Regions from separate parts of the Kocuria sp. KKT182 genome, predicted to be linked through region 4. Evidence: riboswitches for the same ligand, from Rfam matches in the RefSeq annotation. Region 4 holds a riboswitch; each other region holds the start of a gene.
The links. A riboswitch is a leader RNA that binds a small molecule or an ion and turns the genes downstream of it on or off. The one in region 4 is predicted to bind S-adenosylmethionine.

Region 1 (3,176 bases), 890 kb from region 4:
AGAACCGTCGTCGGGCTGCGCCCGGCGGCGGTTCTGTCGTCGTACCCGCCGAGCAGCACCGGGAGGAAGCGCCGTGACCGTTCCCGATCCGCTCCCCGCCGCGGAGGAGCCGGAGGACCCCTTCGTGGTGAACCGGGTCTCCGACGCCGAGCTGGACGTCTCCGTGCCGTTCGAGGTCGAGGCCTCCGAGTGGGGATTCGACGGCTCCGCCGACGAGGCCGGCGGCGGCTGGGGCTCGGCGGGGGACTACGGCCTCGAGTGAGCACCCCGCGGGTCCCACCGGCGCTCCGGACGTCACCGTCCTCCCGCACGACGGAGGCCGCAGCCCGACGGGCTGCGGCCTCCGTGCGCTCCTGTCCGCCGGCTATGCCGACAGCGGGAGGGACGAGGGGTGGAGCTTGAAGAACGGGTGCCGTCCGGTCGCCGCGAGGGCTCCGGGAACGAGGAGCTGGCGGTACTTGGCGCACCATTGCGCCGTACCCTCCGTGTGCTCCGCCGCGGCGGCCAGGTCGTCGGCCTCGGGGCTCAGGTACTCCTGCACGTCCCCGTCGGTCGACGTGAGACGGACGAGGTGGAGATCGGGGAGGGCGGTGACGGTCACGTCGATCCACTCCTCGCGCTGGTCGGTGGTGATGGCTGTTCTTTCTTCGGACATGGTCATGTTTTCTCCTGACGTTCTTGCAGGCATCCGATGGCGTTGCCCGCCGCTTCGTCATCCGATCCACCCGGGAACATCGGGTTGGCGCGCAGCGGGTCGGAGCCCCTCCACGGTTCCGCCGGGGATCGTCGATCTCCGGCCGAGGGCGTGGACGCCGCATCTCGAGAAGCAGGTTCAGGCTACCCCGCGGCACCGACACCTCGACAAGCGAGTCGTGAGTTGTGTCACTGAAACGTAATGCGCGGGGCCGTCGCCTGCGCCGTCCCCGGTCCTACGGGACCCATTCCAGCGCAACGATGTGTCGTCGAGATGTCCGGGCGGTGACACCCCGGGGAAGGCCTGTGCACAGGAGGGGGCACCGGATCCGGCCAGGTCGCCGCACGCGGACACTGTTCGGCCGATGTGGTTCAATGGGGAGAGCTTCAAGAGACCCGGTCGGCAAGCTCCGACTTGACCGGGCACCAACCCCATGTTCACGGGTGGTTCGGATGACGAAGCGGCTCGCATCGCCGCAGCAGCGGTACCCGGTGCGAGCAAGAGCGCACGAAGGATCCCGGTCATGTCCGACCCCCGCCACTCCGCCGCCCGCACGGGCGCGTTCCCCCAGCCCTCCCACGCCGTCCCGGCCACCGGGGACGGGACCCGCCGCGACCCCGCGCCGAGCGTCCCGGCGATCAGCGTCTCCGCCATGAGCGTCGAGGACTACGCCCGCGTGGTGCAGGTCCGCACCGAGTTCGTGGACTTCCTGCTGGCTCCGGCCCGCGGGGAGCTCGCCGCCGCGGCCTGAGGCCCGCCGCCGTGGACCTCCTCCTGGACCGTTCCGTGCTGCTGGGGGTGCGCACCCCGGAGCGCTGCCCCGAGCTGGCCGAGGTCCTGCGCCGGCACGGACACCGGCGGCTGTTCCTGCCCGCCACGGTGCTCGGGGAGCTGCTCGCCGAGCGGCCCGACGAGACGCTGTGGGCGGAGCAGCTCGAGCTGCGCTTCCCGGGCCGGGTCCTCCCCGCGGACGCCGCCGTGGCCCGGGCGTGGGGAGCACTGGCCGCGACGGGGGCGGCCGACCCGCTCGCCGGGCTCACCGCGGCCACGGCCCTGGTCCACGGGCTGACCGTGCTGACCGCGGAGCCGGGGCGGTACGCCGGCACCGGGGCGCCCGTACTGGATGCGTCCCCCGCCCGCCGGTAGCCCTCAGACGGCCCGGCGGTGCCGGCGGCTGCGCCCCTGCCCCTGCGCCGAGAGCGCCACGGCGCGCTCGTAGTGCTCGAGCAGCTGCCCGACCAGCACGTCCCACGTCCGGCCCTGGACCGCCGCGTGCGCCGCGACGCCGAACGCGGCCCGCTTCGCCTCGTCGCCCAGGAGATCCGCCACGTACCCGCGCAGCGCCCCGAGATCGCCCGGGGGATAGAGCCAGCCGGTGCGGGACCGGTCCACGAGGTCGAGGGGACCGCCCCGGCCGGTCGCGACCACCGGCACCCCCGAGGCCATGGCCTCCTGGATCGTCTGGCAGAACGTCTCGAACTCGCCGGGGTGGACGAACACGTCGAAGGACGCCATGATGCGCGCCAGGTCGGCACCGCTGCGGCGCCCGGTGAAGTGGGCCTGCGGGAGCCGGCGGCGCAGGGCGTCCTCCTCCGGGCCCGAGCCCACGACCACCAGGCGGGTGCCGGGCAGGTCCGCGACCGCGGAGAGGTCCTCGACCTGCTTCTCCGGGGCGATCCGGCCCACGTAGCCGACGATCCGCCGGCCGCCGCCGACCTCCTCCCGCCACCGCTCGTCCCGGTGCCGGGGGGAGAAGCGGGTGGTGTCCACCCCGCGCCGCCACAGGTGCACGTCCTGGACGCCGTGCTCGGTGAGCTGCCGGACCGCCGCGGTGGACGGCGCGAGCGTGAGCGTGGCGAGGTTGTGCATGGAGCGCACGTGCCCCCACAGGAGCTGCTCGAGGAACGGGGCCCCGTACTTGGCCGCGTAGCCGGGCACGTCGGTCTGGTAGACCGCCACGCACGGCACCCCGAGCTGCTGGGCCGCCAGGATCGCCCGGCGGCCCAGCACGAACGGGGAGGCCACGTGGACCACGTCAGGCCGGAAGCGCTCCAGCTGCCGCCGCACCCGGGCCACGGTCCCGCCGGCCACCCGCACGGCGGGGTAGCCGGTGAGCGGAACGGCTGGCAGCCGGTGCACCGGCACCCCGTCGAGGTCCTCGACGACCTGCTCCGCCGGGCGCCCGAGCGGCGCGGGTTCGTAGGAGGGCGCCACGACCACGACGTCGTGCCCGCCGGCGACCAGCTGCTCGACGACCCGCAGCACCGAGTGGGTGACTCCGTTGAGGTGGGGGAGGAACTGCTCGGCGACCACGGCGACTCTCATGCTCCCGAGCCTGCCGGGGCCGGGCGACCGGACGGCGAGCGGGGCGTGGCCCGCCGGTGAAGGCGCCGTGAAGCCTCGGCCGGGGTGCCGCCCGGGCGTGGGAGGATGGTCGGTGATGAACTCCCAAGGCCTGTCCTCCCCCGCTGCACGCCCGGAC
Region 2 (3,176 bases), 930 kb from region 4:
AGTCGGAGGCCGTGGGCGCCGGCGTGCTGGGCCGGGTCTCCGCCGACGCCGCGCTGGTGCGCGCCGCGGTGCTGACCGACGGCCGCCCCGTCTTCGTGCCGCCGGGGGCGCTGCCCCACGGCACGGACGTCGCGGCCCTGCTGCGCTGGAGCGCCGCACCGGCGTCCTGACCCGGCACGGACGAGGGGCCCCCGCACGCGGGGGCCCCTCGTCCGTGCCCTGCCCCGTGCTCCCGGCGGAGCCGCGGGGTCAGGGGACGGGGGTCAGAGGGCCAGCTGGCGGGCGGGGGTGTCCGCGGCGGAGGGCCTGCCCGCGTAGGCGCCCCGGAACGCGGCGGCGGGGTGGGTGCCGAGCACCTTGGTCTGCCCCTTGCCGTAGAGGTTCTCGCGCAGCGTGGTGCCCTCGTAGCCGGTGCGGTAGCGGCCGCGCTTCTGCAGCTCCGGCACGACCCACTCCACGAAGTCCTCGAACGAGCCCGGGGACACGTGGTAGGCGAGGTTGATGCCGTCCAGCCCGCCCTCGTCGATCCACCGCTCGAGCTCGTCGGCCACGGTCTGCGGGGACCCGACGATCGGCACGCCCATGCCGCCCATCGAGATGTGCTTGGCGACCTCCTTGATCGTCCACTTCTTGTGCGGGTCGGCCGTGGTGAAGGGGGTCAGGAAGGACTGGATCGAGTCGGTCTTGATGTACTCCAGGACGTCGTTCTCGTCGTAGCGGCCCAGGTCCAGCCCGGACCAGCCGCCCACGAGGCCCAGCGCGCCGTCGGTGTCCGCGTACCGCTCGTAGTCGCGGCGCTTCTGCTCGGCCTTCGCGTCGGTCTCGTCGACGATCACGTGCAGCATGGCGAAGATCTTGAGGTCGTCCCGGTTCCGGCCGCCGGCCTCCGCCTCGTCGCGCAGCTTGTCGGTCACCACCCGGGTCAGGTCCGGGCGGATGCCGCCCACGAACACCGCCTCCGCGTGGCGGCCGGCGAACGCCCGCCCGCGGGAGGAGGCCCCGGCCTGGAAGATCAGCGGCGTGCGCTGCGGGGACGGCTCGGTCAGCCCGATGCCGGGGACGTCGAAGTACCTGCCGTGGTGCTGGATCGGGTGGACGAGCGCCGGGTCGGCGAAGACCCCGTTGACCCGGTCGCGCCGGACCGCGCCGTCCTCCCAGGAGCCCTCCCAGAGCTTGTAGCAGACCTCCATGAACTCCTCGGCGATCTCGTAGCGCTCGTCGTGGGAGATCTGCTCCGTCAGCCCGTGGTTCTCGGCGGCCGACTTCAGGTAGGACGTCACCACGTTGAAGCCCATCCGGCCCTTCGTGAGGTGGTCGAGGGTCGCGAACTTCCGGGCGAGCGGGTACGGCTGCTCGTAGGTGATCGCGCTCGTCACGCCGAAGCCGAGGTGCTTCGTCACGGCCGCCATCGCGGAGATCTGCATGAAGGGGTCGTTGACCGGGATCTGGGTAGCGTCCCGGATCACCGGCGCCGCGGAGTTCTGGTAGACGTCGTAGTACCCGACGACGTCCGCGAGGAACAGCGCGTCGAAGAGCCCCTTCTCCAGGACCTGGGCGACGTCCGTCCAGTACTCGATCGTGTTGTACTCGTCCGCCCGGGAGCGGGGGTGCTTCCACAGACCGGGGGCCTGGTGGCCCACGCAGGTCATGTCGAAGGCGTTCAGGGCGATGCGCTTGCTCATGGGGTGTTCCTCCCGGGTCGATGCCGACCCGCGCCCGTGCGTCGTGGAGACCTGCCCGCGGGTCCGACGCACTGGTGGGCGCCGTACTTGCCGCGGAGCACGTGCACCGCGGCCCGATGTTCATCTGGGGCACCCCGCTACGGGAGAGGGTTGCCGCCCGACCAGCCAGAGCTTCGTGTCGGGACTCGTCATCGTCGTCGGGGGACAGCTTAGCGGGTGGCCCCTGACCGGGTGCAACCCCTGTGCGGTCCCGCCGCACGGGGACGGTCCCGGCCCGCATCGGGCCTGCGCCCACCCGGTTCGGGCGGCTCCGCCGGGTCGCTCAGCCGGGTCGTTCAGCCGGGCGGGGCGAGCGGCGGGGTCCGGCCCGGGTCCAGGGTCCAGCCCCGCCGGAGCAGGGACCGGAGCTCGATCAGGGGGCAGGTGTCCATGACCACGTCGAGGCCGGCCCGCTCCGCCCGGGCGGCGGCGTCCTCGTCGACGACGCCCAGCTGCAGCCACACCGCGGCGGCGCCCACGGCGATGGCCTGGTCCACCACCGCGCCGACGCGGCGGGAGTTCACGAAGCAGTCCACCACGTCGATCGGCCCCGGGACCTCGGCGAGCGTGCGGTGGCCGGGCTCGCCGTGCACCGGCTCGCCCTTCGGGTTGACCGGGACGATCGTCATGCCGAGGTCGTCCCGGATCCGCTTCGCCACCGAGTGCGCCGGACGGGCCGTGTTGCCGGTCAGCCCCACCACGGCCCACCGGCCGGGCCGTGTCATGAGGCGGTCGATGACGGCGGGGTCGTTGCGGCTCATGCCCCCAGCCTGGCACGGAACCCGTTCCCCCTCCTTCTTCCTCCGCGGGATTGCACGTGTCGGCGACCTCGCGGAGGGGGGAGGGTCAGGAGAAGAGCGGCAGGAGGTCCGCGTGCGCGCCCAGCTCCGCACGCTCCTGGGCGGTCAGCTCCGCCCGGCCGGTGCCCACGCGGGCGAAGTGCTCGTCGCTCCAGTGCTCGAGCGGTTCCCGCTCCCACAGGTCGGTGAGGACCCGGCGGACCTCGGCGAGCCCGTCCACGGCGGGACCCGGGGAGCCGTCCAGGTGCTGGATCAGGTCCAGGTGGTGGACCGTGGCCTCCACCGCGAGGGTGCTCAGCAGGTCCTCGACGCGCAGCACGTGCCCCTGGGTGCGGACCGCGCCGTCGCCGCAGTGCTGCGCGGCGTGCACGAGCGCCCGGGTGGTCTCGCGGTGGAGGGCGCGCACCGGCTCCCAGTCCAGGACCATGGACGCGGCCACGCGGGTGTGGCGCCGGGCCTCGGCGGCCCCCGCGGGATCGCCGCCCCAGTCGGTCCAGTAGGTCGCGGCGTCCCGGTCGGGGCGGGCGGTGGTGGGCGTATGCAGCGCGACCAGCCCCCGCAGGGCGTCCATCGCGCAGTGGTGGGTGAGGTCCCGGACCGACCACCCCGGGCAGCCAGTGGCGGCCCAGGAGTCGTCGTCGCCGAGCCCGTCGAG
Region 3 (3,176 bases), 860 kb from region 4:
GGGGGAACGCCGCGGGCAGGGACGAGTCCCGGGCGCCGAGGCCCAGCTCCACGAGCCGGCGGTGGGTCGCCAGCTGCAGGTCGGCGGCCGCAGACTCGAGCTCCTCGCGGGTCGAGCGCCCGGCCCAGTAGGCCTCCAGGGCCTTCTTCAGCTCGCGGCGGCGGCCGATCCGGGGGTAGCCGGTGATGGTGGCGGCGGGGAACGGGACAGTGGTCATGGTGGTCTCCTGAAGGGGTGTCGAGGGGTCGTGCGGAACGGTGGGTGGGCGCGTGCTCAGGCGGGGAGCAGAAGGTCCTCGAGCGCGACGGGCACGTGCGGGACGCGCGGGAGGTCCACGTGCTCCAGCAGGTCGAGCGCGGCCCCGTGCTCGTTGAAGGTGTAGAGGTGCAGCCCGGGGGCGCCGGCGTCCAGGGCGGCGCGGGCCAGCCGCGCCGCGAAGGCCACGCCGGCGCGGTGCCGCTCGGCAGGACCGGGCGCGTCCTCCAGCGCGGCGGCCAGGCCCGGGTGGGGCGCCAGGCCCGCCAGCCGGCACAGCGTCCGGAGCCGCCGCGGGTCGGTGACCGGCATGATCCCCGGGACGATCGGGATCGTCACCCCGGCCGCCCGCGCCGCCGCGACCAGGCGCTCGTAGCGCTGCGGGCGGAAGTAGACCTGCGTGATCGCGAAGTCCGCCCCGGAGCGCTGCTTGGCCAGCAGCACCTCGACGTCGTGCCGGAAGGACGGCGACTCCGGGTGCCGGGTCGGGTAGGCGGCCACGCCCACGGCGAGCCGGCCGGCCGCCAGGGCCGCGGTGTGGCGCTGCTCGACCTCGCGCACGAGCTCCACGAGCTCGCCGGCGTGCCGCAGCTCGCCCGGCTCGGCCCCCGGGTCGAGGTCGCCGCGCAGGGCCAGGACGCCCCGGACGCCGCGGCGGACCAGTGCGGCCACGGTCTGCTCCAGCTCGGCCCGGGTGCTGCCGACGCACGTCAGGTGGGCCAGGGGCCGCAGGCTCGTGCGCGCCAGGAGGTGGTCGAGCAGGGCGAGCGAGCTGTCCCGGCGCTGCTCGTCCCCGCTGTACGTCACCGAGACGTGGTCGGGACGGGTGGGCTCGAGCTCCTCGATGGTCCGCAGCAGCGTGTCGGCGCTCGCCGCGCTGCGCGGCGGATAGAGCTCGTAGGACAGGGACGGCGGCGCCGGCCGGGCGGTCGGGCGTGGTGTCACGTTCTTCCTCCAAGGGTCACCCCGAGGGAGGGCAGCAGCCGTCCCGGAGTGGACCCGGGAGGCTGCGACAGCTCCATCGGTCCTGGCGGGAGCACCGTTCCGCGCACCCCGTGGCGGGGGCGCGGATGGTTGCTGCGGCGTCGACGAGCCAGGTCTCTCGGCCGCTCTGGATAGATGCAGGACCCATTCCAGCGGCTGCCCCGCCGCGCTGCCAAGTGCGGGCGCCCAGAAGACGCCGGTGCGCCGACTGTGACGACCGCGGCGTCACAGGACGCAACACGGACGCGCGACGACGCACCGGCGGCGAGGCCCATGAGGAGCGCAGGTCCGGGGCCGTCACGATCCGGTCTCGGGTCTTGCCGGGCCGGGGCGGGCGGCCTAGTCTTTGACAACCAACAGGTTGATCAAGGAATCAGTTGACGAACACCGTGGATCCCGGCGACGACGAGCTCGACAGGGCCTTCCTGGCCCTGGCCGACCCGGTCCGCCGCCGCATCGTCGCCCGGCTCAGCCGCGGACCGGCCACGGTCACCGAACTGGCGGAACCCTTCGCGATCTCCCTCCAGGCGGTCTCGAAGCACATCCAGGTCCTCGAGCAGGCGCAGCTCGTCACGCGCACCCGTGACGCCCAGCGCCGGCCCGTCCACCTGGACCCCGCACGGCTCGAGGCGCTCACCGCGTGGATCGACCGGTACCGGCTGGTCCGGGAGGAGCAGTTCCGCCGCCTCGACGCCGTGCTCGACACCCGAGCCGCGGACCGCGGCCAGCACACCCAGGACTGAACCATGGGACACGCACTGCACCTGACCGTCCCCGACGGCCTGCCCTTCATCGACTTCGAGCGCGAGTTCGACCACCCCGTGGCCGACGTCTTCCGCGCCCACGCCGACCCCGAGCTGTTCCGGCAGTGGATCGGGCCGCGCGGGCTGCGGACCCGGATCGACGGCTTCGAGTTCCGCCCCGGCGGCGCCTACCGGTTCGTCCAGCGCGGCGAGGACAGCACCGAGGAGTACGCCTTCCGCGGCGTCTTCCACACGGTGCGCGAGAACGAGCTCGTGGTCCAGACCTTCGAGTACGAGGACTGGCCCGACGCCGTGGACCTGGAGTACCTGCATTTCGAGGACCTGGGCGACGGCCGGTGCCGGCTGCGCGGGCACACCGTCCACGCGTCCCAGGAGGCCCGCGACGGGATGGTCGGATCCGGCATGGAGAAGGGCGTGGCCGAGGGCTACGAGCGGCTCGAGGAGCTGCTGGGCGGGCGGACCGCGCAGGGCGGGGTCTGACCGTGGACTGGACGCTCGAGGTGGTGCTGGTGCCGGTGCGCGACGTCGACCGGGCCGTGGAGTTCTACCGGGACCAGGTCGGCTTCCACCTCGACCACCACACCACCACCGAGCAGATGGACATCGCCCAGCTGACCCCGCCCGGGTCCGGCTGCTCGATCGTGGTGGGCAACCTCCCCGCCCACCGGGAGATGGCCCCCGGATCCCTGCGCGGGCTCCAGCTGGTGGTCGCGGACGCCCGGGCGGCCCGCGAGGAGCTGCTGTCCCGGGGCGTGGAGGTGAGCGGGATCACGGTGCTCGACGAGCGGGACGGCGGCACCGTCTTCGGCTTCAGCGACCCCGACGGCAACTCGTGGGCGGTCCAGGAGCTGCGGGTCCGCGCCGAGCGCCCGCTGATCCCGCCGGAGCACCGCCTCTGACACCGTCACCGGCGCCGGCGACGGCCGCGCACCGCGGCATGTCCTGTGCCCGTGGCCCCGGCGGAGCCGCGGCTCCGCCGGATCAGTCCTGCGGGGCGTGCTCGGCCCGGCGGCCGAGCACCTTCGAGGCCAGGGCGATGAGCGCCACCAGCCCGGCCGTGAGCAGGAGCTGGCCCCGCACGGCGCCGTCGAGCAGCCCGAGCAGGACGATCCCGGCGAGGAGCGCCAGCGCCAGGTACGACAGCCACGGGAAGGCCCACATCCGCAGGGGCAG
Region 4 (3,176 bases):
GGATCCACAGGCCCACCGCCACGAGCAGGGCCGAGAGCAGGAAGGGGATGCGCCAGCCGTAGGCGGCGAACTGCTCCTCGCTCATGACGTTCTGCACGATGAAGAACGCGCCGGTGGCCAGCAGCATGCCGGCGGAGGAGCCGATCTGGGTGAAGGACCCGAAGAACCCGCGGTGGCGGGCCGGTGAGTGCTCCACGCTCAGCAGCGCGGAGCCGCCCCACTCGGCACCGGCGGACAGGCCCTGGAGGATGCGCAGGACCACGAGGCCGACGACGGCCCACCAGCCGATCACCTCATAGGTGGGCAGCAGGCCGATCAGGGTGGAGGCCACGCCCATGAGCAGCAGCGAGGCCACCAGCAGGGCCTTGCGGCCGATCCGGTCCCCCAGGTGCCCGGCGATGATCCCGCCCAAGGGTCGGGCGATCACCCCGACCGCGAGCGTGGCGAAGGACGCCACGATGCCGCCGAGCTCGGTGGCCATGGGGAAGAACTGGACGTTGAAGACGAGTGCGGCGGCGGTGCCGTAGAGGTAGAAGTCGTACCACTCGATGGTGGTCCCGGCGAAGGCCGAGGCCAGGACGCGCTTCTTGCCGTGGACGATGCTGCTGCGGCCCGGGGCGGCCGTGGTCGTGGTGCTCATGCGTCAGGCTCCTGGGGTTCGGTCGGCGTCGGCCGTGACATCGGTCGTGGCGCCGGTCCTCGCGTCGCCGATGGCGTTCAGGCCCTCCGGCAGGGTGCCGTTGATGAGGTAGTCGCCGAGGGCTCGGGCGCGGAAGGCGATCGGGTTGTGGGTGGCCACGGTCTGGGCGTTGCGCCAGTGCCGGTCCAGGCCCTTGGCCGTGGACGTGGCGGAGGCGCCCACGGTGAGGAACAGGTCCTGGGCCGCGCCGAGCGCCAGCTCCGGCACGGTGACCTGGGCGTGCTCCACGGCGATCTCGGACTCGTGCAGCGCCGCCGGGAGGGCCCCGGTGAAGTCCGGCCGGTCGGCGCCGGCCGCTGCGGCGGCGGCGATCCCGGCGTCCAGGGCGCGGGCGGCGTGCAGGACGGTGGCCTCGGCGGCGAAGGCCTTGGCGGAGATCCGCCCGGTGGCCTCCTGGATCAGCGGGTCGTCGCGGAACGGCAGGCCGAGCCCGGTGTTGAAGGTCCGCCGGCGTCCGGCGATGGTCTCCACCGCGTCCCGCCGGGCCGCCCGGGCGATGCCGGCCAGCACGGCCAGCAGCACGAGCTGGAAGAAGGCGGCCTCGTGGACGGCCTCCGCGCTGCCGGCGGTGCGGTCCAGCACGGCGTCCTCCGGGACGCGCACCCGCTCGAAGACCGCGGTGCCGGTGCCGGTGAGCTTCTGCCCGAAGCCGTCCCAGTCGTCCTCGAGCGTCACGCCCTCGGCGTCCGTGGCGACGACGGCGAAGCGCCGCCCGTCGCGGCCGTCCAGGGCGGCCGAGACGCGGGTGTAGTCGCAGAAGACGGAGCCGGTGGCGTAGAACTTCCGGCCGGTGAGCTCCCAGCCCTCGGCGGTCCGGCTCAGCACGGTGTTCAGGGTGCCCAGCGCGTTGCCGCCCTTCTCCGTGGAGGCGTTGCCGACGGTGGCTCCGGCCAGCACCCGCGGGTACCAGACCTCCTGGAGCTCCCGGGGCAGGAAGCGCAGGGACTCCACGAAGCCGTGGTGGGAGCGGTAGAGGTGGGCGATGTTGGAGTCGGCCTCGGCCAGGTCGACCAGCAGCCGGGTGAAGTCCTCGAGGCTGACCCCGGGGCCGCCGTGGGCCGCCGGGACGCGCAGGGCACCGAACCCGGCCCGGTCCAGCCGGCCGACCTCCGCGTAGGGCAGCGCGCGCCGGAGGTCCCGGTCCAGGGCGCCGGCGGCGATCTCCGCGAACAGCGGCCGGAAGTGCTCCCGCAGCCCGGCGTAGTCCCCGGGCAGGCCGGCGGCGAGGTCCGTGCCGGCGCGGGGATGGGCGGTGGTCTCCTCGACCGTGCTCGGGGTCATGCGGGGGTCCTCTCGGTCGCACCGAGGATTGCCGGTCGGCCGGTCGCGCCGGGGGCGGGCCCGGTGGCGGCAGCGCCGGAGGCTGACGTCACGGACCGACTGCAGATCCGGGATCTCCATCGGTTCTGGCATTAGCACCCTGACCCCGGTGGAGGGCGGGTTGCTGCGGCGTCGTCGAGCCAGATCTCTCAGCCGCTCTGAATGGGGCGCTTGCCATGGCATCAGACCGCCCGGTCCGGGACCAACCGGATGACGGGCGCACGTCATGGAATGTCACGACGGCGTCACAGAAGGTCACGTCCTCCGCGGTGGTGTAGCGGTGTGCCGCAGGAGACCGGATCAGTAGACCGGCTGGTCCGGGTCCACCTGTGCCGCCCAGGCGAGCACCCCGCCCTCGAGGTGGCGGACCCGCTCCTCCCGCCCGGCGTAGAAGGAGCGCAGCGCGGCGAGCGCGGTCGCGGAGCGGGCCCCGGCCTTGCAGTGCAGCACGAGGTCCGTGCCACGGGCCTCCGGGGGCAGGGCGTCCGCGCCGCGGTCGAGGATCTCCTGCAGCGGGACGGGCACGGCGCCGTCGATGGCCACGAGCTCCCGCTCCCAGTCCTCGCGCACGTCCACCAGGGCGAAGGACGCCTCCCCGCGCTCCCGGCGCTCGAGCAGCCGGGCCAGCTCGGCCGACCCGACGGTCTCGGAGGCGTCCGCGCCGGGCAGCGCGCAGACCGCGGCGGGCTGGGCCACCGCGGTGACCGGGGCGGCGTCGGGATCCGGGGTGAGCCGCATCTCGCGCCAGGTCATCGCGAGCGCGTCGTGCAGCAGCACCCGTCCGAGCAGGGGCTCCCCGGTGCCGGTGACGAGCTTGACGGCCTCGGTGACCATGACCGCGCCGACGGTGGCGGGGAGCATGCCGAAGACCCCGCCCTCGGCGCAGCTGGGCACCTCGCCGTCCGGCGGGGCCTCGGGGTAGAGGTCCCGGTAGGTGGGCCCGTGCCCGGCCCAGAACACGCTGACCTGCCCCTCGAAGCGCAGGATGGAGCCCCACACGCAGGGTGTTCTGGTCAGGGCGGCGGCGTCGCTGACCACGTAGCGGGTCGCGAAGTTGTCGGCGCCGTCCAGGACCAGGTCGTACCCGCCGATGATGTCCACGGCGTTGTCCGCGTCCAGCCGGACGGGGTGGGTGCGGACCTCCACCAGCGGGTTG

Region 1: it holds a riboswitch for S-adenosylmethionine, as region 4 does, so the genes downstream of both, ACZ2G1_RS17155 (hypothetical protein) here and ACZ2G1_RS13215 (acyl-CoA dehydrogenase family protein) in region 4, are expected to answer to the same signal.
Region 2: it holds a riboswitch for S-adenosylmethionine, as region 4 does, so the genes downstream of both, ACZ2G1_RS08725 (LLM class flavin-dependent oxidoreductase) here and ACZ2G1_RS13215 (acyl-CoA dehydrogenase family protein) in region 4, are expected to answer to the same signal.
Region 3: it holds a riboswitch for S-adenosylmethionine, as region 4 does, so the genes downstream of both, ACZ2G1_RS09050 (methylenetetrahydrofolate reductase) here and ACZ2G1_RS13215 (acyl-CoA dehydrogenase family protein) in region 4, are expected to answer to the same signal.

The regions. Positions count from the first base shown of each region.
Region 1 covers NZ_CM145757.1:3,701,545-3,704,720, forward strand. The annotation lists gene ACZ2G1_RS17145 (hypothetical protein) at 74-262, shown strand; gene ACZ2G1_RS17150 (hypothetical protein) at 365-661, opposite strand; SAM riboswitch class IV at 1,079-1,204, shown strand; gene ACZ2G1_RS17155 (hypothetical protein) at 1,218-1,445, shown strand; gene ACZ2G1_RS17160 (PIN domain-containing protein) at 1,457-1,840, shown strand; gene ACZ2G1_RS17165 (glycosyltransferase family 4 protein) at 1,844-3,019, opposite strand; gene ACZ2G1_RS17170 (cell division protein PerM) at 3,135-3,176, shown strand, end outside.
Region 2 covers NZ_CM145757.1:1,887,366-1,890,541, forward strand. The annotation lists gene ACZ2G1_RS08720 (baeRF2 domain-containing protein) at 1-170, shown strand, start outside; gene ACZ2G1_RS08725 (LLM class flavin-dependent oxidoreductase) at 264-1,682, opposite strand; SAM riboswitch class IV at 1,761-1,875, opposite strand; gene ACZ2G1_RS08730 (CoA-binding protein) at 2,018-2,482, opposite strand; gene ACZ2G1_RS08735 (maleylpyruvate isomerase N-terminal domain-containing protein) at 2,568-3,176, opposite strand, start outside.
Region 3 covers NZ_CM145757.1:1,953,515-1,956,690, reverse strand. The annotation lists gene metE (5-methyltetrahydropteroyltriglutamate--homocysteine S-methyltransferase) at 1-217, opposite strand, end outside; gene ACZ2G1_RS09050 (methylenetetrahydrofolate reductase) at 274-1,200, opposite strand; SAM riboswitch class I at 1,271-1,377, opposite strand; gene ACZ2G1_RS09045 (ArsR/SmtB family transcription factor) at 1,629-1,982, shown strand; gene ACZ2G1_RS09040 (SRPBCC family protein) at 1,986-2,483, shown strand; gene ACZ2G1_RS09035 (VOC family protein) at 2,486-2,902, shown strand; gene ACZ2G1_RS09030 (amino acid permease) at 2,985-3,176, opposite strand, start outside.
Region 4 covers NZ_CM145757.1:2,812,839-2,816,014, reverse strand. The annotation lists gene ACZ2G1_RS13220 (MFS transporter) at 1-640, opposite strand, end outside; gene ACZ2G1_RS13215 (acyl-CoA dehydrogenase family protein) at 644-1,981, opposite strand; SAM riboswitch class I at 2,095-2,189, opposite strand; gene moeB (molybdopterin-synthase adenylyltransferase MoeB) at 2,321-3,176, opposite strand, start outside.